DNA from 4 places in the Verrucosispora sp. CNZ293 genome. Region 3 is predicted to be linked to each of the others. Evidence: riboswitches for the same ligand, from Rfam matches in the RefSeq annotation. Region 3 holds a riboswitch; each other region holds the start of a gene.
The links. A riboswitch is a leader RNA that binds a small molecule or an ion and turns the genes downstream of it on or off. The one in region 3 is predicted to bind cyclic di-AMP.

Region 1 (7,604 bases), 2.1 Mb from region 3:
GCGTGTCGTCGTCCGGGCCGGGTATCCGGGCGGGCGAGTCGGCAACTGGGGGACGAGATGGACGTACGCGGCGAAGCGGCGACGATCCCGGCGGGCGAGGTGCTGCTCCCGGCTGATCTGCTGGTGCCGGCGCAGCCGGTCGGGGCTGTGCTGTTCGCCCACGGCAGCGGCAGTTCCCGGCACAGCCCGCGCAACGTCGCAGTGGCTCGCCAGCTCAATCGTGGTGGACTCGGCACCGTCCTGGTGGACCTGCTCACCCCGGCCGAGGACCGGGTGGACGCGGTCACCGCCGAGCTGCGTTTCGACATCGGGCTGCTGGCCGACCGCCTCGCCGGAGTCGTGGACTGGCTGGCCACCGAGCGGCCGTTCGGCGCGGCCCCGGTCGGCCTCTTCGGTGCGAGTACGGGAGCCGCCGCCGCCCTGGTCGCCGCGGCGCGTCGGCCGGATCTGGTGCGAGCGGTGGTCTCCCGGGGTGGCCGCCCCGACCTGGCCGGTTCCGCGCTCGGCCAGGTGCGCGCCGCCACGCTGCTCCTGGTGGGTGGTCTCGACGAACAGGTGATCGCCCTCAACCAGCAGGCGCTCGGCCAGCTGACGTCCCGGGCCAACCTACGGGTGATTCCCGGCGCGACGCATCTCTTCGAGGAGCCGGGCACCCTGGACCAGGTCGCCGAGGCTGCCGCCGACTGGTTCCACGACCACCTGCACCCGCACACCACCGCCGCATAGACCACGCACCCGCCCACCCCGGCCCCGGGCGGCGCGGGCCCCGCCTCGGGCCGGCGTGCTCTGCGGGTCGAGTGGCTGGCTGCGCCGTCAGGCGGGTTCGGGGTCCGGCCCGGGTGGCGGCGACGACGGACGGGCGGGCGGCGCGGTCGGGGCTGGTGGTGCGGGTGGACCGGACTCGGAACCGGTGGTCGCTGCGGTGGTCTGCCGTTGCCGCTGCACGGTGTCGATCACGCGCCAGACGACAGCGGTGATCGGAACCGCCACGAAGGCCCCTGCGATGCCGGCGATGAGGGTGCCGGCGGTCACCGCGACCAGGATCACCACCGGATGCAGCCGTACCTGGCGCTTCATCACCAGTGGCTCCAGCAGGTTGCCCTCGATCTGTTGGACGGCGATCACGGCGGCCAGGGTGAGCAGGGCGGTGGTGGGACCGTTGGCGGCAAGTGCCACAAGTACCGCGACCGCGCCGGCCACTGTGGCACCGACGATCGGCACGAACGCGCCGATGAACGTGATCAACGCGAGTGGCAGTGCCAACGGGACATCGAGCAGCACCAGCGCCAGGCCGATGCCAACAGCGTCGATGCCGGCGATCAGCATGGTGCCTCGGGTGTACGAGCCGAGGGTCCGCCAGCCGACCCGGCCCGCCTTGGCGGCGATCTCCCGGTTGCGCCCGGCGGCCCGGCGCAGCGTCCAGTGCCACATTTCCCGGCCGTCCTTGAGCAGGAAGAACAGCAGCACGAGGGCGAGCAGGGCGGAGCCGACCACCTCGGTCACCGTGCGGGCGCTGGCGACCGGATCCACCTCCTGCTGGCTGACCGTCTGACGCACCTGGGCGAGCAGCCCGTCGAGCTGTTCGTCGGTGACCGGCAGGGTGGAGGTGACGAAGTCCCGGGTGCGTTCCAGGCCCTGCCCCAGCTCGTCACCCAACTCGCTGAACTGGTCGGCGGTCAGACTCCAGGCCAGCACGCCGACGCCGCCCAGGACGCCGAGCAGGAGCAGGACGGTGAGCAGGGCGGCGAGCGCGGCGGGCAGCCGTAGCCGGCGCAGCGCCAGTTGTACCGGGTCGAGCAGCGCGGCGAGGAAGAGGGTCGCGGCCACGGCGATGGCCAGGGGGGTGACCAGCAGCGTGATCCGGGCCAGCAGCCAGAGCCCGGCGGCGATCACCACCAGGCAGGCGCTCCACACCACAGCGGAGCGGATCAGCCACGGCAGGGCCGCCCATGTCTGGCGCGGGCCGGCGCTCCGATCTGCCGGCTCGTCGGGGGTTTGCCCGCCATTCTCTGCGACCACGTCGGCCCTCCTCGATGTCCGGCGAGGTCGGTACCCGATCGACGTCCTCCCGACACCGATTCCACGCCAGGGCCTGGCCGAAGTCCCGACCGACGGTGGCCTGCGCACCGCCTCGGCCCGACGAGGACTTCGACACCGACCCTAGTTGCCGGAGGTCGAGGCGGGGAGCGTTCGGCTCGCGAGACCCGGCTCAGTACGCGGCGACCGGTGCCGGCCCGACGACCACCGCCGGAATCTCCCGGGTCTGCTCGGCGGTACCCGGCGTGGTCAGTGGCAGGACGAACTCGCGCTCCTCGGTCACCGGCAACAGCGCGCAGACCGCCTCCTCCCGCAGGCTGCGGGCCGCCGCGGCGGCGAGTTCCGCAGCGCGCCAGGTGGTCTGCTCCCGTTCCCGAGCCGTCCGTTGCCGGGCCAGCAGGTGGTCGCGTACCGCTCGGCGCAGCATCAACTCCTGCTCGACCGGGTGCAACCTGGGGTCCCAGCCACGATGCGCGAAAACGTCGCTGAGCTGCTCCACGGACAGTTCCCGCCGCCAGTACGCGTCCAGGGCGGCCCGGTGCAGCCAGCGCTCCCGGTCGGCGTACTCGGCGGGAGTGCGGCTGGTCTGCGGCAGTGGCATGCAGGCGGCACCGGAGAGCCGACGCACGTCCGCCTCGGCCGCCTCGTACGCCCGCCACGCCTGCTCGGCCTCGTCCTGCGCGGCCAGCCACTCGTCGCGGCGGTGCCGGGCCGTGGCGTCGGCCCGGTCCGCGGCGACCGTCACCTCTTCGGCCCAGCGTTCCTGGTCACGTCGATGCTCGGAGTGTTCGGACCGGCTCGGCAGCGCGGCCTCGCGGATGCGGGTGCCGGCGTCGAAGCGGAAGAGCCGGGGTCGCAGCAGCAGGCCGGCGACGGCGAGCGTCACCACGCCGAGCAGCCCCAGCCAGATGGCGGCGGCGCGGGGCGCGTCGAGCAGGACGGAGGAGAGGGCGGTACGCATCATCAACACCTCGCGGTCGGGATGAGTCGTCGACTGTGGTGGACGCAGGTGACGGCTGGGTGGCGGGCGGCTCGGTGCGCGCTGTCAGGTCGGCTGGATCGGGATCGCCTGGCGGTCCCGGGACCACCTGCCAAGGCACCGACGGGGTGCGGTCGGTCGGCCGTCGGGCCGCCGCTGGCGTACCGGCCGGCGAGGGCTGCGCGTGGTTCGATCGGCCGGCCGGGCTGCCGTCGGTCAGCCGGAGGGTGGGCCGCGCCGGGTCGGCTCGCCAGCGCGGACGGCGGAAACCGCGACATGATGATCGACCCGGGCGATGCCGACCGACGCGGCCTCGGCACGTTCCGGCCGGATCTGTGCGGTGCTCGCCGACTCGCGTCGCTCCGGGCCGGCGTCGACCGCCTGGCCGGGCTCGACGACCGGCTGGACCCCCACCAGCGTGCTGGCGGGTGGGTCGATGGCGACAGTCGCGGACACCGGCGAGACGGTGGCGGACCCGGCCGGCGGATCGACCGCCACGGCCCCGCCGAGGCCGACGGCGAGCACGAGCGAGGCCAGTGCGAACCGGGTCAGCTCACGCAGTGCGCACAGCGTTGCCGGCCACAGTGGACGGGCGAAAGCTGGCGACGGCACCGGTCCAACCTATCCCGCCGTCGACGTGATCGCAGCGCGGCGATCGTCCGGGGTGGGTGAAGCGCGCCACGTGGTCCGATCGGGACGGCTGCCGGGCTCACTGGTCGGCGGTGCCGGTCACCTGCTCCTTGGTGAAGAGAGCCAGCAGGTCGCCGACCTGGTGGTCGGCCTCCGCCGGGTGGCGGAACCGCCCGGCCGGGTTGAGGGTGTACTCGTTGCGTCGGCCCACCCGGGTGCGGTGCAGGTAGCCGCCGGCTTCGAGGTCGGCGACGATCGCCTGGGCGGCACGTTCGGTGACGCCGACCTCGGTCGCGACGTCGCGCAGCCGGGCCGTGGGGTTACGGGCGATGGCGAGCAGGACGTGCGCGTGGTTCGTGAGGAAGGTCCAATTCCGCGCGTTTTCCCGTCCGTCAGTGCTCGCCATGTCCGCCATCGTATGACCTGCCGTTCGGGTGCCCGGGTGGCGCTGCCACCGGGGGTGCGGGATCGATCCGACGCAAGCGTTGGCTGATGCATGAAATGCATATCACGTATAGCTTGACGTGCGTTATGTCGCATGTGACGGTGTTGGCAGCCCGTGACCAGCGCCGGCCCGGGATGACCAGGCATTCCTCACGGAGAAGAGGTACAGCCGGATGAGTCGACCCGCAACTCCCGGTCCGCAGCCGGGGCCCGAACGCGAACTGCTCACCGCAGACCTTCCCGGCGCCCCGCAACGGGCTCTCGCCGAACTGCTCGCCGGCAACCGACGGTTCGTCACCGACACGCTGCGGCATCCCAACCAGAATGCCGGGCGGCGGGCCGCCGTCGCGGCCGAACAGCACCCCTTCGCGGTGATCGTCGGCTGCTCCGACTCCCGGCTCGCCGCCGAGATCATCTTCGATCGCGGGCTGGGTGACCTCTTCGTGGTCCGCACCGCCGGGCACACCGTCGGCCCTGAGGTGCTGGGCAGCGTGGAGTACGCCGTGGCCGTGCTGCGTACGCCGCTCGTGGTGGTGCTCGGGCACGACTCGTGCGGTGCCGTACAGGCGGCCCGCGAGGCACTCGCCACCGCCACCACGCCCCCGGGCCACCTGGGTGCCGTGGTCGACGCCGTGGTGCCCAGCCTGCGTCGGGCCCAGGAGGCTGGAGTGCAGGAACTGGACGGGATCGTGGACATCCACATCGCGCGGACCGTCGAGGCGATGCTGGAATCCTCCACGACCCTCGCGGCTGAGGTGGCCACCGGACGGTGCGCGGTGGTCGGCATGTCGTACCGGCTGGCCGCCGGTGAGGTGCGGGCGGTGGCCGCGGAACCCGCCGACCTGGCCGGCGCGCTGGCGACCGCTCCCTGACGACGAGGGCCGTCCCGCCAACCGGCGGGGACGGCCCTCGGTGCGTTGCGTCGGGCGATCAGAGCAGTGACACGTGAACGTGGTCCGTGTGGTTGGACGGACCGCTGTAGGAACTCCAGCGCTCGGTCGCCGCGAACCAGATCTGCCGATTCCAGATCACGTAGTAGACGCCCAGCCGGTCGGCGTTGCGGACCAGGAAGGCCGCCAGATTGTTGCCGTAGATCCGGGTGTCGTTGTTGTGCCACGGGCTGAAGCCGCTGTTCTGCAACGACCAGTCACAGGCCCGGCCCTTGGGGTGCTCGAACTTGTCGCCCGGGCGGAAGCAGCCGACGAACCTGTTGAAGCCGGCCCGCTTGACCTCCTTGTACATGTGCAGCGTCCGGGGCGTGATGCAGCCCGACGTGGTGGGGTCGTTCTGGCTGCACGACTCCGGCTTCCAGCCGCCGTCCGAGGCCCGGTTCGGCGCGATCCGCGCCACCGGCGAGGTGGCGTCCACCAGCCCGCCGGTCAGGCCGACACCACCGACCAGCCGGAGCGACTTCTCCGCCTCGGTCTTCTTGCGCGCCATGTCGTTGGTCAGCTTCTTCTGCTCGCGCACCTCGGCGTCGAGCGCGAGCTTGGCCTGCTCGGCGCGAATCTTGATCGCGTTGACCTCGCCCAGCTTCTTGTCGTTCACCAGGTTCAGCTCGTCGAGTGCCGAGGCCCGGTCGATGAACGAGTCCGGTGCGTTGCTCTGCAACAGCATGGCGATCGCGCCGACCCGGCCCGTCCGGTACGACTGGGTGGCGATCTGGGCGACCTGCGGGGAGAGCGCGTCCAGGTCGGCCTGCGCGGAGCGGACCTCGACCGCCAGTTTCAGCTGCCTTTTCTTGGACTTCTCCAGCTTCGCCTTGGCCTTGGAGTAGTCCCGGTTGGCCGCCTCGATCAGATCGTTGAGCATCGGCGGGTCGTCGTCGTGCTCCGCCGGCTTGGGGTTGTTCGGCGCGGCCATAGCCGGCATCGGACCGGCGAATACCGCGAACGCGGCGAACACGGCCACCACGGGTGTCAACCAGCGGCGTAGGGGTGCCGTCACTGTTTTCCCTTCCATCGACCGCCGACCGGGTTAGCTGACGGGTTCGGGACGGAAGTGGCCCCTACCGCTTTCGCGGATTCACCCCACGTACCTGGGTTCCCGGCTCGCCTGACGGCGATTGGGCGGTGGCACCGCTGGCGCCGCTGCGCGCCTCCGGCGGTGACCGGCAGTGAGGTTACCCGACAGTCCATCTGTGCTTCTACGCCCCGAACCCGACGAGATGCGTCATTTCGTAATCGCTTTGAGTGACCAGCGACACGGTTTCGAGCCGCATCGGCAGGGGCGGTCACACTGAGGAGTGTCACCATGTGGTGTCCGTGCTCCTGTCCGGGTCGGGCCACCCCGAAGGGGTGGCGGGGGACGTGTTTCGAGTGGGTGGTGCGCTGAGGGCGCGGAGCGCCTCGGCCCGGTCCGTCGCCGGCCGGGGAACTACGGGGGCGGGCTCACCGGTGGGGGTGCCGGCGTCGCCGCGCCCGGCGGTGCTGACCAGCGCGGCGAGCGCGGTGGTCAGCGGCACCGCGGCGATCAGCCCGAGCGTGGCGACCACGCTTCGGACGATCTCCGTGGTGAGAAACTCACTGGTCAGGATCTGGCCCAGCGCGCGGGAGTCCGCGGTCAGCAGGAGCAGCAGCGGCAGCGAGGCGCCGGCGTACGCCAGCACGATGGTGTTGACCACCGAGGCGATGTGGGCCCGCCCGACCCGGGTGGCCGAGCGGTACAGCTCCCGGCGGGAAAAGTTCGGGTTGGCATGGCGCAGCTCGTTGACCGCGGCGGCCTGGGTGACCGTGACGTCGTCGAGCACCCCCAGCGAGCCGATGATGATGCCGGCCAGCAGCAGGCCGTGCAGGTCGACGTCGGCGCGGAACATGGACAGGGTGGTGGCGTCCTCGCTGCCGAATCCGGTCAGGTGGGTGGCCCCGGTCGCGGCCAGCCCGAGCAGCCCGGTCAGCACCAGACTGGCCAGCGTGCCGAGCACGGCCACCGAGGTCTGGGCGGATATGCCGTGGGTCAGGTACAGCACCACAAACATGATCAACGAGGCGCCGACGATGGCGACCACGAGAGGCGGCCGGCCGGCGCTGATGCCGGGCAGCACGAAGGTCAGCAGGATGGCGAAGCTGGCGGCCAGGCCGCCCAGCGCCGCCAGGCCCCGCAACCGCCCGAACGCGACGATGGCGGCGGCGAAGAGCACGGCCAGCCAGACCAGCGGCTTGCCGCGCTGGTGCTCGGCGATGTTGTAGGTGCTGACCGAGGGGTCCTCGGGGTCGGTGAGCGAGACCAGGATGACGTCGTCGTCGACATCCACGCGGGGTGCCCCGGGCCCGGTCGGGATGGGCGTCTGCACCTCCCGTCCTTCGTCCGGACCGGTCTCCACCCGGACGGTGACCGTGCCGCAGGGGCCCTCCGCAGCCGTCGGGGTGCCCTCGGGGACCACCGGGTTGGGTGGGCATGGCTCGCTCACCACCCGGGTGACCGTGCCGTGGTGACGGGGAGCGTCGTCGGCGGCTTCGGGGCGCGGGGCGTCCCGGGGCCAGAGCACGATGGCGGCGACCAGGGTGGCCAGGAA
Region 2 (7,604 bases), 3.6 Mb from region 3:
GTGCCGCGTAGACGTGCGGGAACGGGCCGCCGTTCGGGGCGTCCTCCCACCGCAGCACCTCACCGAGCAGAGACGTGTCGAGCGCGACGACGACAAGATGCGGCTGGTCGCCGAAGACCCGCGCCGCCGTGGCGGGCAGTTGGGATCGCGACGAGCAGTGGATGAAGCCGCTGTCCCGATCGAACGGTGAACCGTCGAACCGGCCCGCGGCCTGGAACTCGGCCCATTCGCCCGGCAGCAGGATCTTGTAGATCAGCACGTCGCCATGCTGCCAGAAGGGAACTGGGGCGCGGGGGCCGTCAGTCGAGGCGGGCGGCGATCTGGAGGGTGTTCAGGTAGTGCTTGCGTACCGTGCCGGCCGGGCGTGCGGCGATCATCTCCCGGATCCCGTCGAACAGCGTCCGCCGCTGCCAGGGCGAGGCGGCGATATGACCGGAGTAGGTGGAGAGCAGGCTCAGGTACTCCTCGGCGGTGTAGTCGCGGCTCCAGACGTAACGGTGCACCGTCGGTTGGTCGAAGAACCCGCTGCCCGTCATCGCCGCCACGTCGGGGGCCACGATCGCCTCGGGTGGCTTCGGGCCACCCTGCCCGTCGCCCATGCCGACCTCGTCGTAGATCCGCTCGACCTGCCGGAAGAAGTCGTCGCCGTTCGGTGGTGACACGTGCTCGGTGGCGACGATCGCAAGGTGCCCACCGGGGCGCAGCAGTTCGGCGGCCCGGCGGTAGGCGACAGCCGGGTCCAGCCAGTGCCACGACGTCGCGGCGAAGACGAGGTCGAACGGCGCCAGGTCGCCCGCCTCCCACCGCTCGAACGGCGACACCACGACGCGTACGTCACCCCGGCCGGCGAGTACGCGACGCGCCACAGTGGCCAGTTCCGGTCCCGGTTCCAGGCTCACCACCTGCCAGCCGCGCGCCAGCAGACCACGGGTGGCCTGGCCGGTGCCGGTACCGATCTCCAGCACCCTGGCCGGCCCGGTCAGCAGGCTCGTCGTCGCGGCCAGGTCGGCGAACAGCCGCTCCGGATAACCCGGTCGGGCCTGCTCGTACAGCTCCGCGGCCGTGTCGAACGTCGCGGCCAGCCCCGCGTAAGGCTCCTGCTCCCCCATGATGTCCCCTCGCCCAGGTGTCAGACGTCGCGGTCAATGTCGCAGGTGATCGTCGCATCCCCCGACCCCCACCCTGGTCCTCCGAGATCTTGGAAAGTTTCCGGTCGCGAAAAACGGAAACTTTCCAAGATCTCGGGTTCTCGTGCTGGGCGGCGGCGGGGTGCTAGGTGGGGCGGCGGGTCCAGGCTATGAAGCGGGTGAAGAGGGTGGTGGGTGTCGGGCCGTCGTGCGGGTCGAGGCGGTAGAGGTCGCGCATCGCCTCGTACATCAGGCCGGCGAGGTAGATCGACAGCCCGGGCAGGTTCCCGTCGTACTCGACCCGCAGCAGCAGCCGGGCCTGACCGCAGGGCCAGGGCTGCCCGTCGGCGCGGCAGCACCAGATCGGCCGCAACGGAGTGTGCGGTACCTCGTCGCCACAGGCGGAGGGACGCAGCGGACGCGGACCCCGCTCGGGAGCGAAGAGCCGGGTGGTGATCGCACCCGACCGGCCCACGGTCACCACCGGCCCCCGGTGGCCCGACACTGCCGCCCCGGTGAGGACACCGGCAGCAGCGCCGTCGGGCACAGGTGGCGGACGACCCGGGTACGCACATCGACCTCCCAGTCAGCGATCGGAAGGGGCCGCCCGAACACGGGGGAAGGCGCACGGGCGGCCCCGGGACGGAACCGCCCCGTCCCTGTCTGGATGGGAGCGGCCCCGCTGCGTGACAGTCTGGTGAGGACACCACTACTGTCGGAAGGAATCGACGCCGGCCACGGTGGGTTCCGGGTGCCCCGCACCGGCCCCTGGCGGCCCCTTGGCGATCTTCGTAGACCCGGTGGAGGGGACATGGAACGCGAGCAGCCTTCCGACCTGCACGAGTTGATCCGTACGCAGCTCCGCCGGCTGCGAGCCGCGGCCGGCATGAACCAGGAGGAGTTCGGTCGGCGGACGAACTACTCGGCGTCGCTGGTGTCCGCTGTGGAGGTGGGCACCCGTCCCTCGACCGGCCGTACGCGAAGCGGGCCGACGAGGTGCTTCAGACCGGGGGCATGTTCGAGGAGTTGCTGCGCACGGCGGAGGTGCTGCGCCAACCCTCGTGGTTCCTGCCCTACCTGGAGGCCGAGCGCAACGCCCGGCAGCTCCGCTGCTACCAGCCGACGCTGGTGCCGGGCCTGCTCCAGACCGAGCGGTACGCCCGCGCGGTGATCCGGACCGACGCCGCCCTGACCGAGGCGGGGGTGGAGCGGCGGCTGGCCAACCGGATGGCCCGGCAGGCGGTGCTGGAGCAGGACGACCCGCCGCAACTCGTCGCGGTGGTCGACGAGGCGGTGCTGCGGCGGGTCGACGAGGAGCTCAAGGACGTGCTTGTCGAGCAGGTGCATCACCTCATGGAGCTGGCCACGCGGCCCAACATCAGCGTCCACCTGGTGCCCACCGGCGTCGCCATGCACATCGGACTGACCGGTCCCTTCACCCTGGCGAGGGGCGCGGACGGCGGCTGGGTGGCTAATCTCGAAACTCAACTTGGCGGCGTTCTCGCCGACAAGGACGACGACCTGAGCACCCTGCTGTCCCGGTGGGAGGCGGTGCGCAACGAGGCACTGTCCGGCCGCCAGTCGATCGAGCTGATGAAGGATGTGGTGAAGCCGTGGATCTGAACGGTGCGACGTGGCGCAAGTCCACCCGCAGCGGCGCTGGCGGCGGCGACTGTGTGGAGGTCGCCGACAACCTGACGGGCATCGTGCTGGTCCGCGACACCAAGGATCGCGACGGCGGCACGCTGGCCTTCACCCCGGCGGCCTGGGCGAGCTTCGTCGGCCTGGCGAAGCAGCACGCCCCGCACGCCTGACGAACCCCGAGCCACGTCGACCTGACGACACAGCACGACCCGCCGCCTGACGTACCCGACACGGAAGCCCTCGGCCAGCAAGGCCGAGGGCTTCCGTTCGCCGTGGGACCGGCGTGATCAGGCCGAGTAGCCGCGGGTGGCGGCCCAGTTGGCGAGATCGATGGTGCTGAGCCAGTACGACGGGTACGAGGCGTCGGCCGAGTCGGCGATCTTCACCAGCCGGCCGGAGTCCTGGTAGCCGACCACCGCGATGTAGTGCCCGCCGGGGAAGGAGTGCCAGCGACCGTCGGTGTCGGTGACGGTGCCGGCGACGTTCACCACGACGCCCCGTCCGTCGGTGACGGCGGCGACGACGTCCGCCTGGAGCTGGTCCATCTGGGCCGGGGTGGCCGCACCGCCACGGATCATCGTGGTCTCGTACGGGTCGCCCTTGACGACGGCGTTGAGGACGCGGGTGGTGTCCTCGGCCGAGTTGGTGCCGGCGAAGGTGGTGCCGAGCTGGCTGGCCAGGGCGTCCTGGCTACGCGTGACACCGGCGGCGCTGAGCGCGTTGCGTACCGCGGCGGGACCGCAGTAGTAGCCGTTGATCTGGGCCTGGTGGTCGTACCCGAGGACCTTCGACGCGGGCGGCTTCGGTGCCGCCTTCTTGGTTGTCAGGTCCGGGTCCGGAGTGGCCGAGCTGGGCTTCGGCGACGTCGCGGCGGCGGCGCGGGCCGGTGCCGGGCTGGCCGGTGCGGCACTGCTGGGCGCGGCACTGCTGGGCGCGGCACTGCTGGGCGCGGCGGTCGACGGCGCGACCGCTTCCGGGCTCGGCGCCACCACGGCGTCGTCGCGTAGGTCGGCTGCGGCGGTGGTGGCCTGCGTGGGGGCCGGGGTGTTCCCGGTGCCGGCGAGCGCGGCGCCGGTGCCGGTGGCCAGGACGAGCGCGACGGCCGAGCCGGCAACGATCTGGTAAGGACGTTCGGTGACCAGCCGGCGGAGCCGGCGGGAGAGGGCGTGCTTCACGGATTCCTCCACGGGCTGAGGGGGGAACGGCACACCGGCTCCGGCGGTCAGGTCGGCGTCAGGACACCGACGACCACCCGGTGAGCGGGACAGGCCGTTCAGGGGTACGCCCGGACAACCCGGGCGGTGCGATGACCGGGGTCAGCTCGCGGCGGTCGGGCCGGCGAGGACGGGCACCGCGGTGCCGTGGAGGCGGGGGAACAGGGGGATCACGTCGAACCGCACGAGGGCTGGAACTCCTTCCGTCACCGCCGACCGGGTTAGCTGACGGATTCGGGCGGGAAGACGCCCTACCGCGGGCCGAGGCTCGCGGATTCACCCCAGTGGTGCAGTGGGTCCCCGGTTCGTGAGATCACGATTGAGCGGGTCGGTACGGCGTCGCTTCCTGCGATCGGTTACCGCACCGGACGGGCTGACACTACTGGTCGGTCACCTCGAAGCCAACCCGCCCTGAGCTGCTTAAACATGATCCAGTGCGGCGATTTTCGGGTACCTGAGAACTGTCGTCGCTCAATGGGACCGACGGCATTCCGGGCACCTTCGGGTGACAACCGGACGCCTCGCCACCAATGTCGACGGAATTTGCTGGGTAATCGTCTCAACTACGAACAGTGACCGAATTTCCGGCCGTTGTGACCCAGCTCACGGAATTTCAACCCAGCCTCGCTGGCCGCCAGCGCAGCACCGTGCCGGGCCGCCCGACGGCGATCCGCCCGGGGACGGCCCGCAGGTCCGGTCGGAGTCGCTCGGCTGCCGCGTACGCCTCGGCGGAGAGGGCGCGGGCCGCCTCGCCTGCCAGTTCCGCCGCCCGCCACAGGTCACGCTCCCGCTCGGCGGCCGACAGGTAGGCGGCCTGGCGGTTGTCGCGTACCACCCGGGCGAGAACCACCTCCTGCTCGGCCGGGTGACGCCGGGGATCCCAGCCGGACCGACGCGCCAGCACGTCGCTGAGCTGCCGTGCGGTCAGGTCACCCCGCCAGTGGGCCGCCATCGCCGCCCGGCGGAGCCAGCGCTCCCGGGCCGCGTACTCGGCAGGGGTCCGGGGGGTGCACGGGGTCGGCAGTCCGGCGACGCCGGCCAGCCGCCGGGCGACGGCCTCTGCCTGGTCGTACGCGGCCCAGGCGCGGTCCAGTTCCGCCTGGGCCAGCCGCCATGCCGTACGCCGTCGCTCGGCGTTCTGCCCGGCGCCGGCTGCCGCGACCGCCACCTCTCCCGCGTACCGACTCAGGTCGGCCTGCTCGCTTGCGGCGCGGAGCGCGTCCTCGTCGGCGGGTTTCTCCGCCGGCCCGGCCGGCTCGGGGCGGGCGACAAGCACGGTGAGTACGCCAAACGCGAGCACCAGCAGCACCGACCAGATGGCGGCGGCGCGGGGCACCTCGATCAGGAACTGGTAGAGAACTGTCTTCTCCATGTCGGCACCTCGGGGAGATCGGTACGGCACCGGTGGCCGTACCGGCAGCGGATCGCGGATGGCGTTGCGCGCGGTCGCGGGTTGGGATGGGCGGTGCCGCTCGTTCTGGCCGGCACCGACGGCGCGGCGGGCGGCAACGGGCTGGCAGGTGCTCGGCACGGGGGCGGCACCGAACGGTGCGCACGCGCCCGGGACGGCCGCCAGGGGCAAGGCGTACGGCGTCGCCGGAATCAGGCGCGCGGTGGGGCGCGGGCGGCCCGGACGCCCCCGACCTGGGCGGCAGTCCACCGCGGGCCGCCCGCAGCGACGCTGCCGAGCGCCGTCAGCCCGGGCCGACCGGAGGCCGCCGGCTGCATCGCGGACACTTCGGCCTGGTCGGCGGGATCGTCGGCACCCTGCGCGGTCGGCATCACCAGGCCAACCACGTCGAGGGGTGCGGCCTGGTGCCAGCCGGCGGATGCCGGTGGTACGGAGGTCTCGACCGGTGGCACCGTAGCGGTGAGGCGGTCGATGGCCGGGTGGCCGGGCAGGTCCCAGGCGCCGAGGGTGAAGGCGGCGGCGACCGCGAGCCCGGTCAGCAGCCGCGCGGCCCAGCGCGCCAACCACCACAGAGGACGGGCCGGCGCGACGGGAAGCACCTCCCTACGCTACCGCCACAGCCGCCGGGCCGCACCGGTCATCGGGCGTGTCGCACCGCCCGGCGCGTCGCGCACGCACATCGATTCACGCAGGTCAGGCAGCCTCCAGTTGACCGTCCTCAGTGGATGGATCGGCGCTCCGCTCCCGTCGCGGAATTCGCGCCGCCACCTGTCACCCGCTGGCGCGGCAGCCCGTCCACCGGGGTCTCGGATCGCGCCGCCGCACCCGATTCCGTGGCCCGTGCCGCACCGTGCGGCGTCGTGGACGGCGCTCCACCACCCGGCGGTCCGGGTCGCGGCGGTCGGGACGGGGCCAGGCGGCGCATCATCGGCTGTTCCACGTACCGGTGCAACAGAGCGGCCAGCCCCAGGGTGAGCAGCAGAAACCCGATCACCGCGAGCGGGCCCCACCAGCCGGGCAGGCCGGTGCCCCAGTCGCCGGTCAGCCGCAGGATCGTCATGATCACGAACACGTGCACCAGGTAGAAGGCGAAGGAGACCTCGCCGAGCCAGACCATCGGGCGTGAGCGCAGCGGCGAGCGCCGTCCGTGCACGTCGGCGTCCGCCGCCGCGGCGATGACCAGGACGTACGCCACCGACAGCAGCGCCGACCAGAATTCGGCCCGGATCCACTGGGAGGCAGCCACCCAGGTCGCGACGAAGATCAGGCTGGCCAGGGGCAGCCGTGGGCCCCGCCAGCGCCCGCGCAGCATGAGTTCGGCTGCGGCCACCCCCAGCCAGAACTCCAGCGACCGGACCAGCGGAAAGACCTGGGCGAACCACCAGCGGCTCTGCTCCGGCACCAGTGTCTGACCGGGCCAGAGCGCCACGACCAGCAGCGGCACCGCGATCACCACGGCCCACAGCATCCATGGCCGGGCCTTGCGTACCGCCGGCAGCGCCAGCGGCAGGCACAGGTAGAAGAACAGCTCGCAGGAGAGCGACCAGCTCACGTTGTTGACACTGTAGAAGTAGCCGGGCCGGGGATCCCAGGCCTGCACCAGGAAGAGGTTCTCCAGCGCGGCCACCGGGTTGATCGGGTCCGCGAACCACAGCATCGCCAGCAGGGCCAACGCCCAGAGCACCAGGTGGTTCGGGTAGATCTTGGCCAACCGGCGTCGCCAGAACCGCCGCCGGGAGTCACCCGGCCGGGCCGACCAGACCAGCACGAAACCGCTGAGGATGAAGAAGAACTGCACCCCGGACAGGCCGAGGGTGAAGATGTCGCCGACCACCGCCTGCGGGCCCGGCTCGGCGATGATCCGCATCGTGCCGGCGTGGAAGCCGAAGACCAGCAACGCGGCGATCCACCGCAGTCCGGTAAGCGACGGCAGGCGGTCGGCGTCCCTCCGCCCGGTCGGGGTGGTCGCCGACGCCGCGAGGGTGGTGCTCGTCATGCCCGACTCCCGGTTCCCGACCACGTCACACGCACGCCCATCTCCTCCCGGCCGCCCGGACGGCAGCCGGATGCGATCTTTCGCGTAACCGGCCTGGTGCGGCCCGTCGGGCACCCTACCCCGGACAGCCGGCGCAGAACCCGCTGCCTCTGCCGCACTCCGGCGACCACTGCTGCGGCATTTGCCCAGTTCAGCCCGACGGGCCCGGCCAG
Region 3 (7,604 bases):
TTTGTCGGCCCGGCTGACCACGACGTTCTCGGCGCCCGAGGCGTGCAGGTCGTACATCGCGCGGGTGAGCTGCTCCTCGTCGTCGCCTTCCGCCCGGCCGTCGGCGAGCAGTTCCTCGTGGCTGACCTTGAGGAAGAAGACCCCGCTCTCCAGGACGGCGGTGAGGTGCTCGCCGCAGAGGTCCACCACCACCCGGCCGCCGTTGGCGCCGAGGTCGGCGGCAAAGCGCCGGTAGAGGTCGGCGGGAACCAGTGACGGATAGTTCGGCCCGCTCAACACGCTCACCGCCGCGCGCAGTCCCTCGCCGAGCGCGAGGTTGTACAACTCGTCGAGTTCGTGCCGGCTCAACGGCTGGCCGGTCACGTCGACGATCTCCTGACGGGTGCCCTCGCGGCGGTCGTGCACGTACCCGCCGGTGCCACCGGAGTCACGAGCCACCACCTTGAGGTCGACCCCCTCGCTGACCAGCAACGGTTCCAGAACCTGCCCGACCTCACCGCCGAGCGCCGCGCAGAGCACCACGTCGACGCCGAGTGAGAGCACCATCCGGGCCTGCCACACCCCCTGCCCGCCCGGGTGCAGATGCAGCTCGGGCGAATCACTCGGTTGATCGATGGTGACCGTCAACAGCGGGGTCGGTGCGAAGATCATCACGTGGGCGGTCATGGCCGCACCCCGCTGTCGGTGGCGTCGCTGATCCTGGCGATACGCTCGTTCATTCGCGTTCCTCCCGTTAGCGGACAAATATCCGCCTCCTGGTAAGACCGTAGCCAAGGGGACGCCTCGGCGCGCGTCGACCGGACGGTGCCCCGCCGACGGACGGTGAAACGCGACGCCGGGTGAACCGCTCGTGAAGAGCGGTTCACCCGGCGCGACGATGAACTCAGTACACCGACAGGTGCACGTGGTTGGTGTGGTCGCTGGACGGGTCACCCCGAGCGCCGCTGTACGACTTCCAGCCGCTGCTGGGCAGCCAGATCTGCCTGTACCAGATCACGTAGAGCACGGCGAGCCGGTCGGCATTGTTCACGAAGTACGCCGCCAGGTTGTTGCCGTAGGTCCGGTCGCCACCCGTGGCGTCCCCGCCGAAGCCGTTCTTCTGTGCCGCGAAGTCGCAGGCCCGACCCTTCGGGTGCTCACCGGAGCCACCGGAGCGGTAGCAGGAGACGTACCGGGTGAAGCCGGCCGACTTGGCCTGCTTGAGCGCGTGCAGGGTGCGCGGGGTGATGCAGCCGTTGGCCGGCGTGGGGTCGTTCACGCTGCACGACTCCGAGGGCCATGACCCGTCGGAGTTTCGGGGTGCGGGCTTGGCGGTGGGGCTCGACCCGCCGCTGCGCGACGGTGACCGGGTGGCCCGCTCGGCGGCCTCGGCCCGCTCGGCCGCCTCGTCCCGTTCGATGGCGACGGTCAGCGCCCGCTCGGCCTGGTCCTTGCGCTTGGCCATCACGGCCACCTGCTTGCGCTGCTCCTGGATCTCCGCGTCCAGGGCCTGCTTGGTGGTGCTCACCTCGTCCCGGGCGGTCTGAAGCTCGCGCAGCGCGCGGTCCTCGTTGGCGGCCACCGCGTCCAGTGCCGCCGCCCGGTCCATGAAGCCGGCCGGCGACCCGCTGTGGAGCAGCGCCGACGCGGCGCCCAGCCGCCCGGTGCGGTACGCCTGCGCGGCGATCTCGGCGACCTTGGTGCCGCGCTCGGCGACCTGGCTCTCGGTCGTCTTGAGCTGCTTGGCGAGCTGCTTCTGCCGCTTCACCGAGCGGTCGAGCGCGGTCTTGGCGTCGAGGTAGCCCTTGCTGGCGGCCTCCAGTTGGGCCCGGAGTGCCGGGGTGCCACCCTCGTCGTCCACATCGCCCGGAGCCGCCGCCCGCAGCGACTGCGGTGCCGCTGCGGCTGGGGTGAAGGGGGCCAGCGCGACGCCGAGGGTGAGGGCGAGCGCGGCGGCGATCAGGGCCGCCGTACGGGCGGCCGGTCTTACCGTTGCCACTGCTGGCATGCACATGTCCTTCCGTCAGCCGCCGACCGGGTTAGCTGACGGGTTCGGGACGGAAGATCCCTACCGCTGACGCGGATACACCCCAGGAACATGGTTCCCCGGTTCGCCCTGGCGGGCGATTAGGCGGCGGCCGCCGCCGGCACCGGTGGGTGCCGCCTGGCGGAGGCCGGGTCCGAGCCTACCGGTGCCCATGTGACCGGTGCAGCTGCTGTTACTCCTGGTGTTCAGTTGTTGACTAGTAGACCAGACCAAAAGCAGACAAAAGCCCTTTTCGGCTGATTGTCCGGTCACCACTGCGTCGCCCCGCAGCCCCCCGGATCCGATCGCGGCTCGATCTGGAGGGTCGCGTGCTCGATCTGGAAGTCCTCGTGCAGCGCCGAGCGGGCTGCCGCCAGCACGGCACCGACGTCGGCGCCGGAGGCCACGGTCAGGTGCGCCGAGGCGACCTCCATCCCGGAGGTCAAGGTCCAGACGTGCAGGTCGTGCACGCCGGCCACACCGGGCACCGCGGCCAGCCGGTCGTGCACCGCGGTGACCTGAAGGTGTTCCGGCGCGGCCTGGACCAGGATGCGTACCGCCGCCCGCCCCAGGCGCCAGGTCCGGGGCAGGATGAAGGTGGCGATCACGACCGCCACCAGCGGGTCGGCCCACCACCAGTCGGTCGCCGCGATCAGCAGGGCGGCCGCTATCACGCCCAGTGAGCCGAGCAGGTCGGCAAGCACCTCCAGGTACGCCCCGCGCAGGTTGATGCTCTCCCGCGCCCCCGGTCGCAGCAGGGCGAACGCGGCGATGTTGGCGACCAGGCCGAGCGTCGCCACCACCAGCACCGGGCCGGCGAGCACCTCGGGTGGATCGCCGAACCGGCGTACCGCCTCGACCAGCACGTACACCGCCACCCCGGAGAGCAGCACCGCATTGGCCAGGGCGGCGAGCACCTCCAGCCGGTAGAGCCCGAAGGTGCGTTGCGGGTCGGTGTCGGCCCGGCGGGTGGCGGCGACCGCCGCGAGGGCCATCCCGATGCCCAGCACATCGGTGAACATGTGTCCGGCGTCGGAGAGCAGGGCCAGCGAACCGGTCCGCAACGCGGTCACTGCCTCGATCACCATCAGCATGCTGAGCAGGGCGAACGCTGCCCACAGTCGGCCGGAGTGGCGGCGCGCGGCGGTCGACACCGCAGCGTGGTGGTGGTCATGGCCGGCGCCCACCCAGACACCTTCCGTCGTCCGTCGCGCCGGGGACGGATCTATGCCAACATCGCTATGAGTGCAATCGTCGGGCTCGCGGTCTCAACCGGTCGGGTCGATGGTGGTCAGCCGCTGGGTGGCCCGGGACAGCGCGACATAGAGGGTTCGCACGCCGGAGCCCGGCTCCGCCCGGATCTCACCCGGGGCGACAAGCACCACCCCGTCGTACTCCATGCCCTTGGCCTCCAGGCTGGTCACCACCTGCAACCGCTCCCCGCCGATCGCCCCGAGCCAGGCCGCGACCTGGTCCCGGCGGGGCACCGGGGTGATCACGCCGACGGTGCCCTCCACCTCACCGAGCAGGGCGCTGGCGGCCGTGACGACTGTGGTCTCCAGCTCCGGAGCCGGCACCACGAGCTGGACCGGATCGACGCCTGTGGAACGGACCGCGGTTGGCAACGCGAGATCGGGGTACGCCCGCCGGATCTCGGCCGCCGCCACCGCGAAGATCTCCGCCGAGTTGCGGTAGTTCGTGGTGAGGGTGAACCGGTGCCGACGACGGCGGCCGAGCGCCTGATCGCGGGCCCGCGCCAACTCCTGCGGATCCCCCGTCCACGCGGTCTGCGCCGGGTCACCCACCACCGTCCAGGAGGCCAGCCGCCCGTGCCGGCCGACCATCCGCCACTGCATCGGTGAGACGTCCTGGGACTCGTCGACCACCAGGTGGGCGTAGTCCCGGTAGTCCTCCGGGCGTTCCCGGGCCGCCTGCCGGGCGGCCCGCTGCCGGTCGGTGAAGGTGCTCAGCTCACGTACCCCGCCGGCCAGTTGGAACGGATCCCGCTTCCGTCGGGCGGGGCGCACCGGCTTGCCGAGCAGCGCGTCCAACTCGTCGAGCAGCGCGACGTCGGCGACGGACAGGCTCTCCGACCCCTGGTACGCCGCGCCGAGCAGCCGGATCTCGGTGCCGGAGAGCAGGCCCCCGCCGTACCGGCGCAGCCGCCGCGGATCGGCCAGCCAGGCGAGCACGTGCCGCGGATGCAGCCGTGGCCACCACGCCTTGAGGAAGTCGCGGAAGTCCGTCCGGTCGATCAGCTCGTCCTCGAAGGCGCGCTGCTCGGGCAGCCCGGTGATGCCGAGCCGGCGGGCCTGCGACCAGAGGGCGGCGAGCACGCCGTCGAAGCCGGCCCGACGCACCTCGTTGCGACGGGCGCCACGCGGCAACGCGCGGTCCCGGATGGCGTCCAGCTCGGCCCGCTCCAGCCGCAGCAGCGTGCCCCGGTACAGCAGGCGCAGCTCGGTGGGGGAGTCGGGCACCGCGTCCCGGGCCGCCCGCTCCAGCACCCGGCGCATCCGCAGTGAACCCTTGATCGCCGCCACCTCGGGCGGGTCGGTGCGGGTGGCCATCACCCCGGGGAAGAGGCTGCCCAGCGAGCGCAGGGTGGCGGTGTCCTCACCCAACGACGGCAGCACCGAGGCGATGTACTCGACGAACACCGAGGACGGGCCGATCACCAGGATGCCGCCGCCTGCGTACCGGCTGCGGTCGGCGTAGAGCAGGTACGCCGCGCGATGCAGCGCCACAGCCGTCTTGCCGGTGCCCGGGCCGCCGGAGACGAGGGTCACCCCCGAGCCGGGGGAGCGGATCGCCTCGTCCTGCTCGCGCTGGATGGTGGCCACGATGTCCCGCATGCCGCGACCGGTGGTCCGGGACAGCGTGGCCAGCAGCGCGCCGTCGCCGACCACCGGCATGTCCGGTGGGGCGGCGTCCGGGTCCAGCAGGTCGTCCTCGATCCGGGTGACCCGCTCACCGCTGGACTGGATGGTGCGACGCCGGACCACGCCGAGCGGCTCGGCCGGGGTCGCCTGGTAGAACGCGGCGGCGGCCGGGGCTCGCCAGTCCACCACAAGCGTGGTGGCGTCCTCGTCGCGGATACCGAGTCGCCCGACGTACAGGGTCTGCCCGTCGCGCAGATCGAGCCGGCCGAAGACCAGCCCCTCGTACTCGGCGTCGAGCACATGGCGTCGCTGCGCGGCGTGGAAGACCATCGCGTCGCGTTCGACAAGCGCACCGAAGTTGCCGACCCGGGCGAGCCGGTAGCCCTCCCGCTCCGCGCGGACTGCCGATCGGCGCAGCTCGGCCAGTCGCGCGTACACCCGGTCGAGATGCCGTTGCTCGGCGGCGATCTCCTGGTCCAGGGTGCTCTGATCCACCGCTCGCTCTCCTCGTGACGCCGCCCGGCCAACCGCACGAGATTACGCCCCGCGTCCCGGTGCGCGTCCCCCGGATCTTCGCCGACCTGCGACGGACCCCGGGAAAGGGTGGCGGGCGGCGGTCAGCCGGTGACGGACCGCCGGACCGGGAGGGCGTCCAGGACCCGGCGCAACACGTTGGCCAGGGCGCCGTTGACCTCCTCGGGGCGTTCCATCATCAGCATGTGACCGGCGCCGGGGCAGACGGTCAGCTCGGTCGCCGGTAGCGCGGCGGCGATCGACTCCGCGCACGGTGGCGGGGTGAGCCGGTCCCGGTCGCCGACAAGCGCCGCCGCCGGCAGGTGGGCCAGCGTGGCAAGCGTGGTCAGCCGGTGCTGGGTGCCGATGGAGGCCCGGAACCCGCCGATCGAGCGCAGCGAGGCGCGGGCCACCGCCGAGGTGACCAGCCTGATGTCGGTGGGGTCGCAGCGGTCCCCGAAGAGCATCCAACGGATGCTCGGGCGTAGCGCGCGCAGCAGGGCGCGGGGCGGTCGCCAGGCACCGCAGCGGGCGAGGACCCCGGCCCCGGTGGTCTCGGCCAACCGGATGATCCGGGCGATCCGGGGCGAAAGCCCGTAGACGGTGTGGGTGTGCCCCTCGGCGGTGGTGGAGACGAAGACCAGGCCGGCGGTGCGCCGGGTGAAGTGGTCCGGGTGGCGGTGCGCGTACTCCATGATCGTCATGCCGCCCATCGAATGGCCGACGAGCACCACCGGCCCGGTCGGCGCCACCGCGTCCAGCACCTCCACGAGGTCGTCGCCCAGTTGGGCAAGGGTGGCCGTGGGCAGGGCCATGCAGCTGGACCGGCCGTGCCCACGGGCGTCGTAGGTGACCACCCGGACCGAGCCGAACATCTCCTGGATGGCTGTCAGCTGCCGGTGCCAACTGCGCCCGTCCAGGGTCCAGCCGTGCAGCAGCACGGCTGTCACCTCGGCGTCGGACGGGCCTGCCGTCTCCACGTGCAGGCGTACGTCGTCGCCCAGCCGTATCTCGGTCGGCTCCGGCATCGCCACCTCCCCAGGGCGCACGGATGTGTAACACCGGGGATACCCGGTGGTAACACCGGCTACCCGTCATGACAACACGCCAACCGGGGTGTTGAGAAGATCTCGTCGATCGGCTCCGCCCGGGCACCGTCCCGGCGAGGCTGAGGAGATGGCAGACACGGATGGCGTACCCGCCGGCTCCGCGCTCGCCGGCCAGGCCCGCGGGGGTACGCCGCGCGCGGCCCTGGCCGAACTGCTCGCCGGCAACCGGCGCTTCGTCAGCGGGCAGCCGGTGCACGGCCACGACGTGACCGCGGCGGCCGCGACCGCCTCCGGCGACCAGCAGCCGTACGCCGTGGCGCTGGGCTGCATCGACTCGCGGGTGCCGTTGGAGGCGATCTTCGACCAGACCTTCGGCGCGATCTGCGTGATCCGCACCGGGGCACACGTGCTGGACCGGGCGGTGCTGGGCTCGATCGAGTACGTGGTGGAGGTACTGGGCGTACCGCTGGTGATGGTGCTGGGGCACGAGCGGTGCGGCGCGGTGCAGGCGACTGTCGACGCCCTGCGTACCGGCCGGCGTCCGCAGGGCGAGCTGGCTCATCTGGTCGACCGGATCGCGCCGGCCGTCGCCGAGGTGGGGGTGGACGACCCGCACGTGTTGCCGGTGGCGATCCGCCGGCACGTGGCGCGCACCGTGGCCACGCTGCGCGCCGACCCGCGGCTGGCGCCGCGGATCGCCGCCGGTCGGGTCGCCGTCGCCGGAGCGCTCTACGACCTGGCCACCGGCGAGGTCGCGCTGCTCGACCCGCCGGACAGGTGAATCGGGCCGGGCCGAGACGGCGAACGCCCGCCGGGGCGACCCGACGGGCGTTCACAGGTGCTGCGGAGAGGGCGCGCTGCCCTCGGCCGATCAGGCCTCGAAGACGCCGGCCTCGACCAGGCGCTTCTCGGTGGCGTCCCAGCCGTCACCCGGGTGGGCGGCGTTGAGACCGTTGAGCTCGGCCCGGATCTTGGTGGCGTGGCCGGCGGCGGCCAGCACCCGGATCTCCTCGATGAAAGCCTCGGAGTCGGTGCGCAGGTGCGCCGTCTTGCCGTTGGTCAGGTTCCGCACGTAGGCGTGCTTGCCGCCGTTGAGCGGGATGACGTACTTGAACTCGCCCAGCACGCTGAGGGCGCCACCCTGGCCAGCCTGGC
Region 4 (7,604 bases), 1.7 Mb from region 3:
GACGTCCGCCCCACGGCGACGACCGCGGCCACCAACAAGCCCAGCCCGATGTGGCTGCCGGTTCTGGCGGTGTCGCTGATCGTCTTCGGGATCGGCTGGCTGGTGGTCTACTACCTCTCCGAGCAGGAGTACCCGGTCATGGAGCTGGGGTACTGGAACCTGGCTGTCGGTTTCGGCGCGATGGTCGCCTCGCTGATCGTGCTCTCCCGCTGGCGCTGATCCGCAGCCCGATCGCCCCGTGACTGTCCGGCTCCACCGGCGGCCCGCCCGCGCGGTGGAGCCGACGGCCTCCTAAGGTGTGCGCAGGGCAGCGTGGCCCCGGGTGCGAGATGACTCACGTTACTGCTGGGTAACCTTGCGCGTAGGCTGCACTGCATGACCGAGCGGAGCGAGGTCATCGACCGATCAGGTTGAGGTGCGGCGGCGTCGGGTCCGCGATCGCACCGACGCCCCGGTCGCCGAGCCGCTCGACAGGCAGCAGACCGGGAGGCCAACTCGATGGGCAGCGTCCAGATCGTCACCACGATCCTCGCGGCCGCCATCACCGCCGTTGCGGTGTGGCTAGCGGTACGCGCGGTCTCGAAGATGTTGGCCGTGATCCGGCTGGGTCAGCCCGATCCGACCCGCTCCGGCGACAAGGCCAGCCGCACCAGGACCATGCTGGCGGAGACCGCCGGGCACACCCGGATGCTCCGCTGGAGCGTGGTGGGCGCGGCGCACTGGTTCGTGATGGTCGGTTTCATCGTGCTGTCGCTGCTGGTGCTTGAGGCGTACTTCGAGGTGGTGTCGCCGACCGGCGGGCTGCCGCTCATCGGTTCCTGGACGCTCTACGGGCTGGTCACCGAGTGGATCGGCATTCTGGGCGCCATCGGCATCGTCGTCCTGATCGCGATCCGGTTGGCGAACCGGCCGAACCGGGCGGGACGCCGGTCGCGGTTCACCGGCTCCACCATGTGGCAGGGCTACTTCGTCGAGGCCGTCGTCCTCGCCGTACTGGTCATGGGCTTCGTGATCCGTGGCTTCAAGGTGGCCACCGACCACTTCGAGTACCCCACCTGGGCTACCCCGCTCAGTCACGCGGTCGGTGCCCTGCTACCGGGCTGGGAGTCCGGCGTCAGCGTCGCCGCGCTCATCAAGATCTCGATTTCGATGGCCTGGGTCATCGTGATCTCGTTGAACGTGACGATGGGCGTCGCCTGGCACCGCTTCCTGGCCTTCCCCAACATCTTCTTCAAGCGCCGGCCGGGTGCGGCCGGCTCGGGCCTCGGCGCGCTGCGGCCCATGATGAGCGACGGCAAGCCGCTCGACTTCGAGGAGGCCGACCCGGAGAAGGACCAGTTCGGCGTCGCCCAGGTCGAGCAGTTCACCTGGAAGGGGCTGCTGGACTTCAGCACCTGCACCGAGTGCGGTCGCTGCCAGTCGCAGTGCCCGGCGTGGAACACCGGAAAGCCGCTGTCGCCGAAGCTGCTGGTGCTCAGCCTGCGCGACCACGCGTACGCCAAGGCGCCCTACCTGCTGGCCGGTGGTGGCAAGGATCTCACCGGCGAGGAGAAGGCCACCGCCGCGCAACTCGCCCACGTCGACGTGCTGGCCCTCGCCGAGGCGGAGAAGCCGCTGATCGGCGACGCCGAGGCCGGCGGTGTCATCGACCCCGACGTGCTCTGGTCCTGCACCACCTGCGGTGCCTGCGTGGAGCAGTGCCCGGTGGACATCGAGCACGTCGACCACATCGTCGACATGCGCCGCTACCAGGTGCTCATCGAGTCCAGCTTCCCCTCCGAGGCCGGCGTGATGCTGCGCAACCTGGAGAACAAGGGCAACCCGTGGGGCGCACCGCAGAACACCCGGGAGGACTGGACCAAGGGCCTCGACTTCGAGGTGCCCCGGGTCGGTGAGGTGGAGGACTTCGAGTACCTCTTCTGGGTGGGCTGCGCCGGTGCGTTCGAGGACCGGGCGAAGAAGACCACCCGGGCCGTCGCGACCCTGCTCAACGAGGCGGGTGTCTCCTTCGCCATCCTCGGCGAGGGGGAGACCTGCTCCGGCGACCCGGCCCGACGGATCGGCAACGAGTTCGTCTTCCAGATGCTCGCCCAGCAGAACGTCGAGACCCTGAACGAGGCGTTCGAGGGGCGGGAGAAGGCCAAGCGGAAGATCGTCGCGACCTGCCCGCACTGCTTCAACACGCTGGGCAACGAGTACGGCCAGCTTGGCGGTGAGTTCGAGGTGGTGCACCACACCCAGTTGCTGGCGCACCTGGTCGCCACCGGCAAGCTCACCCCCGTGCAGCCGGTCGACGGCGGCGTGACCTACCACGACCCGTGTTACCTCGGGCGGCACAACCGGGTCTTCGCCCCGCCACGTGAGGTGCTCGGCAGCGCGATCGAGGGTGAGCTGACCGAGATGCCGCGCAACAGCGAGCGCTCCTTCTGCTGCGGTGCCGGTGGCGCCCGGATGTGGATGGAGGAGCGGATCGGCAAGCGGATCAATGTGGACCGGGTCGAAGAGGCCATGTCCACCGGGGCCAGGACGGTCGCCGTCGGCTGTCCGTTCTGTTCGACGATGCTCACCGACGGGGTGAATGGCAAGGGCGCTGGAGAGCAGGTCGAGGTCATCGACGTGGCAAGTGTGCTGCTCCGGTCGGTCAAGCCCGAGCGGGTCGGTGGCGCCGAGGAGAGCCCGTCCGTGGTCGGCTGACCGGCGCGTACGCACCGTACGGGGCGGCACCTTCACCGGTGCCGCCCCGCCCTGTTTTAAATTGACGTAGGTAACTGGAACGAATTGATCGACACCCTTTGTGTGCGTACCGTCGCGCAAAGGTGAATGAGCCGTTGGTCGCCTTGATTTCCCCACCGTGCCTTCCCTAATGTGAGGCACCGACCGCCGTGGGTCGTCTGATCCCGCCTCTAACCCGCTCGCGGGACGCCCGGTGGTCGGTTGCAAAGGAGACGCCCCCGGTGGCAACCATGCCCCTCCATCGTCACGCACCGGGACGATCCCGTGCGGGCGGCCTGCGCAGGGCCGCGCGTGGGTTGGTCGTCCTCGTCGCTGCCGCTGCCGTCGGTGCCGGCCTGCTCGCCGCCCCCGCGTACGCCGCTCCCTCGGTCGAGGAGATCGAGGCACAGATCGACAAGCAGTGGCAGAAGCTGGAACCCACGATCGAGCAGTACAACAAGGTGCGCGCCCAGCTGAAGGTCAACCGGCAGAAGGCGAAGAGCCTGGAGAAGAAGATCCAGCCGCTGGCTCTGGAGACCGAGCTGGCGATGAACCGGGTGGCCGACCTCGCCTCCCGCTACTACATCACCGGCCCCTCCCAGGAGATCGGTGTCGTGTTGCTCAACGCGAAGCCCGACGAGATCGGGGAGCAGATGGCCCTGCTCGACCGGCTCGCTTCGCAGGAGCGCCGCGAGCTCGAGGGCGTCATGAAGATCCGCAAGAAGTACGACGACCAGAAGGCCAAGCTCGACGGTCTGATCGCCGACCAGGAGGCGAAGGAAAAGCAGCTGGCGGCGAAGAAGAAGCAGATCGACGCCGAGATCAAGCGGCTGGAGAAGTCGCTGCCGGTGACCGTGGTGAAGACGACCAACTGCCCGACCATCAAGGACGTGGTCAGCGCGGCTGCCCGGACCGCCATCAAGACGGCCTGCGCACAGGTCGGCAAGCCGTACGTCTGGGGTGCCACCGGGCCGAACTCGTTCGACTGCTCCGGGCTGACCCAGTACGCGTACAAGGCCGCCGGCATCTACCTGACCCACTTCACGGGTGCCCAGTGGAACGAGGGCAAGGCCGTCTCCCGGTCCGACGCGCGCCCAGGTGACCTGGTCTTCTTCCGCAGCGATGTGAGCCACGTCGGCATCTACCTGGGTAACAACCAGATGGTGCACGCGGCTCGCGCCGGCAAGCCGGTGAACGTCTCGCCGATCACGACAATGCCGGTCGCCGGCTTCCGCCGACCCGGCTGAGTCACCACAAGCGTCCGTTGAGCGGACGCGCAGGAGCGTCCGAAGGCCCCCGGTCAAGTCGACGGGGGCCTTCGTCATTGTCGGATGTCAGCACCCACAGTGATGGTGCGGTTGTGTTGCGTATCGACGCCGATCGTCCCTACGCTGGTCAATCGTCGGCCCGCTGACAGCTCCGCCCACCCGGGCGGTAACGGTCCGACACCGCCGAGTCGCTCATGAGCGAGCCGGGTGCCCAGGTGCCCGGGGTGAATCCGCGAGTCGTCGCGGTAGGGCGTCCCCTCCCGCCCGAACCCGTCAGCCGAGAGAGACCGACAACAGGCAGGTGGAGCGGGACACACCGCACTCCACTCCTGTTGCCCGTCCCTCCAGCCCGGTAGGCGGTCCGGAGAGAGGGAGTACTGAGCCCGGTGGCACACCATGCCCCGCGGCCACCGTCACCGCGGCCGGGGATGCCCGACCGACCGACGGCCGCGCCGCGCTTCCGCTGGTACCGCTGCATACCTGCCGCCCTGACCGCGACCGCCGTGATGCTCACCGGCGGCGTGGCGGCGGCCTGGGCCGACCCGACGGTCGCCGACATCGAGCGCCGCATCGACGAGGACTGGAACCGGCTCGAACCCGTCATCGAGCAGCACAACGCCACTCGGCAGGATCTGGCCGGCAAGCGGCGGGAGGCGGACGCGCTGGCCGCCCGGATCACCCCGTTGCAACGCCAGGTGGACGAGGCGTTGGACCGGGTGGGCAAGCTCGCGGCCAGCGCGTACAAGGGTGAGCAGGTGCGAGCGGTCAACACGCTGCTCGGCAGCCGGTCGCCGAGCGAGGTCGTCGAGCAACTCGGCCTGCTCGACCGTTACGCCCGGTTCCAGCAGCGGGACGTACGGCACGCGAGCGAGCTGCGCGACGAACTCGTCGCTGCCAAGGCCGGGCTGGAGCGCACCATCGGCCAGCTCACCCGCACCGAGGCCGAGCTCGCGGAGAAGCGGCGTCAGATCGACGCCGAGATCGACAGGTTGCAGCGGCTCCGGCTGCGGGCGTACGGCAGCGGGGGCGGCGGGCCGCTGCGGCCGGCCCCCTGCCCGGCCAGGTATCCCGGAGGACCGGCCGGTGAGGCTGTCACCTTTGCCTGCGCCCAGATCGGCAAGCCGTACTCCTGGGGCGCCGAGGGGCCGAACGCGTACGACTGTTCCGGGCTGATGCTGGCGGCGTGGTCGCGGGCGGGTGTCTCGCTACCGCACAACGCGGCGCGGCAGCGTCGGGTCACCGCATCGGTGAGCCGGGGCGCGCTGCGTCCCGGTGACCTCGTCTTCTACTACCGGGACCTGCACCACGTCGGCATGTACGTCGGTGGCGGCTGGGTGGTGCACGCCTCCCGGGCGGGTCAGCCGGTCAAGATGAAGCGGATCGACAGCAGCCCGGTGCACAGCTTCGGCCGGCCCGGCTAGCGCGGCGTCAGGTGCGGTGGCTGTTCGCTACCGCACCGGGCCCGATCTTCGTTGCCCGCCGCGAGGTCAGCGGGTGGGCCAGGTGCGCCAGCTCTGCCAGGCTCGGCTCGGCGTCGGGCCGCGCTGACCCTGGTAGCGGGAGCCGTAGACGGCCGATCCGTACGGGTGCTCGGCGGGCGAGGAGAGCCGGAAGATGCAGAGCTGGCCGATCTTCATGCCCGGCCAGAGGGTGATCGGCAGGTTGGCCACGTTTGACAGCTCCAGGGTGACGTGACCGGAGAAGCCGGGGTCGATGAAGCCGGCGGTGGAGTGGGTGAGCAGGCCGAGTCGACCCAGGCTGGACTTGCCTTCGAGCCGGCCGGCGAGTTGGTCGCCCAGCGAGATGACCTCAAGCGTGGAGGCGAGCACGAACTCGCCCGGGTGCAGCACGAAGGCCTGACCGTCGGGCACCTCCACGGCCGAGGTGAGGTCGTCCTGCCGGGTGGCCGGGTCGATGTGGGTGTAGAGGTGGTTGTTGAAGACCCGGAACAGTTTGTCCAGACGTACGTCGATGCTGGAGGGCTGCACCAGGGTGGGCTCGAAGGGGTCGAGCGCCAGGGTGCCCGCCTTGATCTCGGAGACCAGGTCGCGGTCGGAGAGCAGCATCGCCACACCATAGCTGCCGGTTTGTGACAGGCGTGTCGGGCTACCCGCTTCGAACGTGTGTTCGATAGGATGTCGACATGGCTTCCTGGTCCGAATTCGCCGCTGACGAGCCTCGACTCGCCGACGGGATCCGCCTTCTCATGCAGCAGTACGGCCCGGGCTTCGGCTACCTGGCCACGGTCCGCGCCGACGGCGGGCCCCGGGTGCACCCGGTCTCGCCGGTGATCACCGACCACGGTCTCTACTGCTTCGTGATCGACTCACCGAAGCGGCGCGACCTGGAGCGGGACGGCCGGTACGCGCTGCACTCCTTCCCGCCGGAGGAGAGTGACGACGAGGCCTACGTCGCCGGGCGAGCCCGCCCCGTGACGGACGACGCCACAGTCGCCCGGCTGGCGTTGGCGGCCCGGGCCGCGCCGCACGCCGACTGGCGTCTCTTCGAGTTCACCGTCGACGTCGCGATGCTGGCCCGACGCGAGCAGTCGGTCGCCGGGCCGAGCGAGCTGGCGTCCCGGCCGGCCGTCCAGGTCTGGCTCGATCCGGCCGCCGCGACACCTCAGGCCACCCGCCCGCTGCCGGCCCACTCCGGGCGGCACCACCGCCGCGCCGCCTGAGCCCCCGGACACACCGGTGCCGGCTCCGTGGGACGGAGCCGGCACCGGCGGTACGCGTCACCGCGAACGCACTATGCCGCGCGGTAGGCGTTCCAGGCGTTGATCATGCGGGTGGCCTGTCCCGAGGTGAACTGGTACATGCAGCCGTCGTACGAGTAGTCCATGAAGTTGGTGATCGGGTCCAGGCCCGAGCTGGAGCAGGTGTCCCGGCCGGTCGGGCAGCCGCTGGCCGGTGAGGCCTCGGCGGGGGTGTCCCCGACCTGGTCGCCGCTGCCCGAGCAGCCGCCCTGGAAGGTGTGGTAGAGGTTCAGCCAGTGGCCGACCTCGTGGGTGCCGGTGTCGCCCTGGTTGTAGTTGGTGGCGGTGCCGCCGGGCAGCGATTCGCTGAGCACGACCACGCCGTCCATCACGTTCAGGCTGTTCTGCGGGAAGGTCGCCCAGCCGAGCAGGTTGTTGCTGAGCGCGCCGAGGTAGATGTTGAGCGTCGCCTTGTTGCCCTGACGCAGCTGGGTCTTCATCTGTCGCTCGGCCGTCGAGCCCTGCCGGATCGGGTACCACGACGAGTTGGTCACCCGGTTGATGCTCTGCAACTGGAACGCGAAGGCGGTGGCGGCGCCACCCGTCGCTCCACTGAACGACTGGTTCAGCACGTTGATCTGCGACTGGATCATCGAGTCGGGGATGTTCCCGCCGGCCCGGGTCGTGTCGCGGCGGATCACGTGCACCACCACCGGGATGGTGACCGAGGCCGCCGCTGCCTGCGTGGTCAGCGTACGCTGACCAACTCGCTTGGCTCGCTCCTGCAGGATGTCGGCGAACTCCGCCTCACGCTGGTGCACCTGGGCGAGGGTCAGCTGGTTCGGATCGTGCTCGACGGCACTGCCACCCTTGGCCCGGGCCAGGGTGCCCGTCGGATCCGCACACACCTCGTCGGCGGTGGCAGC

Region 1: another riboswitch for cyclic di-AMP. It lies ahead of CLT74_RS19460 (VldE C-terminal domain-containing protein); the one in region 3 lies ahead of CLT74_RS29025 (VldE C-terminal domain-containing protein).
Region 2: another riboswitch for cyclic di-AMP. It lies ahead of CLT74_RS12580 (C39 family peptidase); the one in region 3 lies ahead of CLT74_RS29025 (VldE C-terminal domain-containing protein).
Region 4: another riboswitch for cyclic di-AMP. It lies ahead of CLT74_RS21420 (C40 family peptidase); the one in region 3 lies ahead of CLT74_RS29025 (VldE C-terminal domain-containing protein).

The regions. Positions count from the first base shown of each region.
Region 1 covers NZ_PEFR01000001.1:4,284,486-4,292,089, reverse strand. The annotation lists gene CLT74_RS19490 (alpha/beta fold hydrolase) at 58-726, shown strand; gene CLT74_RS19485 (AI-2E family transporter) at 814-2,019, opposite strand; gene CLT74_RS19480 (hypothetical protein) at 2,210-2,998, opposite strand; gene CLT74_RS19475 (hypothetical protein) at 3,233-3,628, opposite strand; gene CLT74_RS19470 (MarR family winged helix-turn-helix transcriptional regulator) at 3,726-4,061, opposite strand; gene CLT74_RS19465 (carbonic anhydrase) at 4,264-4,962, shown strand; gene CLT74_RS19460 (VldE C-terminal domain-containing protein) at 5,021-6,037, opposite strand; cyclic di-AMP (ydaO/yuaA leader) riboswitch at 6,042-6,172, opposite strand; gene CLT74_RS19455 (YibE/F family protein) at 6,339-7,604, opposite strand, start outside.
Region 2 covers NZ_PEFR01000001.1:2,770,321-2,777,924, forward strand. The annotation lists gene CLT74_RS12555 (DUF952 domain-containing protein) at 1-259, opposite strand, end outside; gene CLT74_RS12560 (class I SAM-dependent methyltransferase) at 300-1,109, opposite strand; gene CLT74_RS12565 (hypothetical protein) at 1,273-1,602, opposite strand; partial or broken gene CLT74_RS12570 (helix-turn-helix domain-containing protein) at 1,939-2,750, shown strand; gene CLT74_RS12575 (DUF397 domain-containing protein) at 2,747-2,941, shown strand; gene CLT74_RS12580 (C39 family peptidase) at 3,059-3,958, opposite strand; cyclic di-AMP (ydaO/yuaA leader) riboswitch at 4,181-4,321, opposite strand; gene CLT74_RS12585 (hypothetical protein) at 4,599-5,357, opposite strand; gene CLT74_RS12590 (hypothetical protein) at 5,588-5,995, opposite strand; gene CLT74_RS12595 (acyltransferase family protein) at 6,115-7,392, opposite strand.
Region 3 covers NZ_PEFR01000001.1:6,354,088-6,361,691, forward strand. The annotation lists gene CLT74_RS29020 (PfkB family carbohydrate kinase) at 1-666, opposite strand, end outside; gene CLT74_RS29025 (VldE C-terminal domain-containing protein) at 884-1,987, opposite strand; cyclic di-AMP (ydaO/yuaA leader) riboswitch at 1,992-2,123, opposite strand; gene CLT74_RS29030 (cation diffusion facilitator family transporter) at 2,275-3,192, opposite strand; gene CLT74_RS29035 (AAA family ATPase) at 3,274-5,382, opposite strand; gene CLT74_RS29040 (alpha/beta fold hydrolase) at 5,505-6,428, opposite strand; gene CLT74_RS29045 (carbonic anhydrase) at 6,577-7,230, shown strand; gene CLT74_RS29050 (hypothetical protein) at 7,321-7,604, opposite strand, start outside.
Region 4 covers NZ_PEFR01000001.1:4,680,081-4,687,684, reverse strand. The annotation lists gene CLT74_RS21435 (cell division protein CrgA) at 1-219, shown strand, start outside; gene CLT74_RS21430 ((Fe-S)-binding protein) at 499-2,694, shown strand; gene CLT74_RS21425 (NlpC/P60 family protein) at 2,964-3,959, shown strand; cyclic di-AMP (ydaO/yuaA leader) riboswitch at 4,193-4,258, shown strand; gene CLT74_RS21420 (C40 family peptidase) at 4,409-5,401, shown strand; gene dcd (dCTP deaminase) at 5,468-6,046, opposite strand; gene CLT74_RS21410 (pyridoxamine 5'-phosphate oxidase family protein) at 6,124-6,660, shown strand; gene CLT74_RS21405 (zinc metalloprotease) at 6,732-7,604, opposite strand, start outside.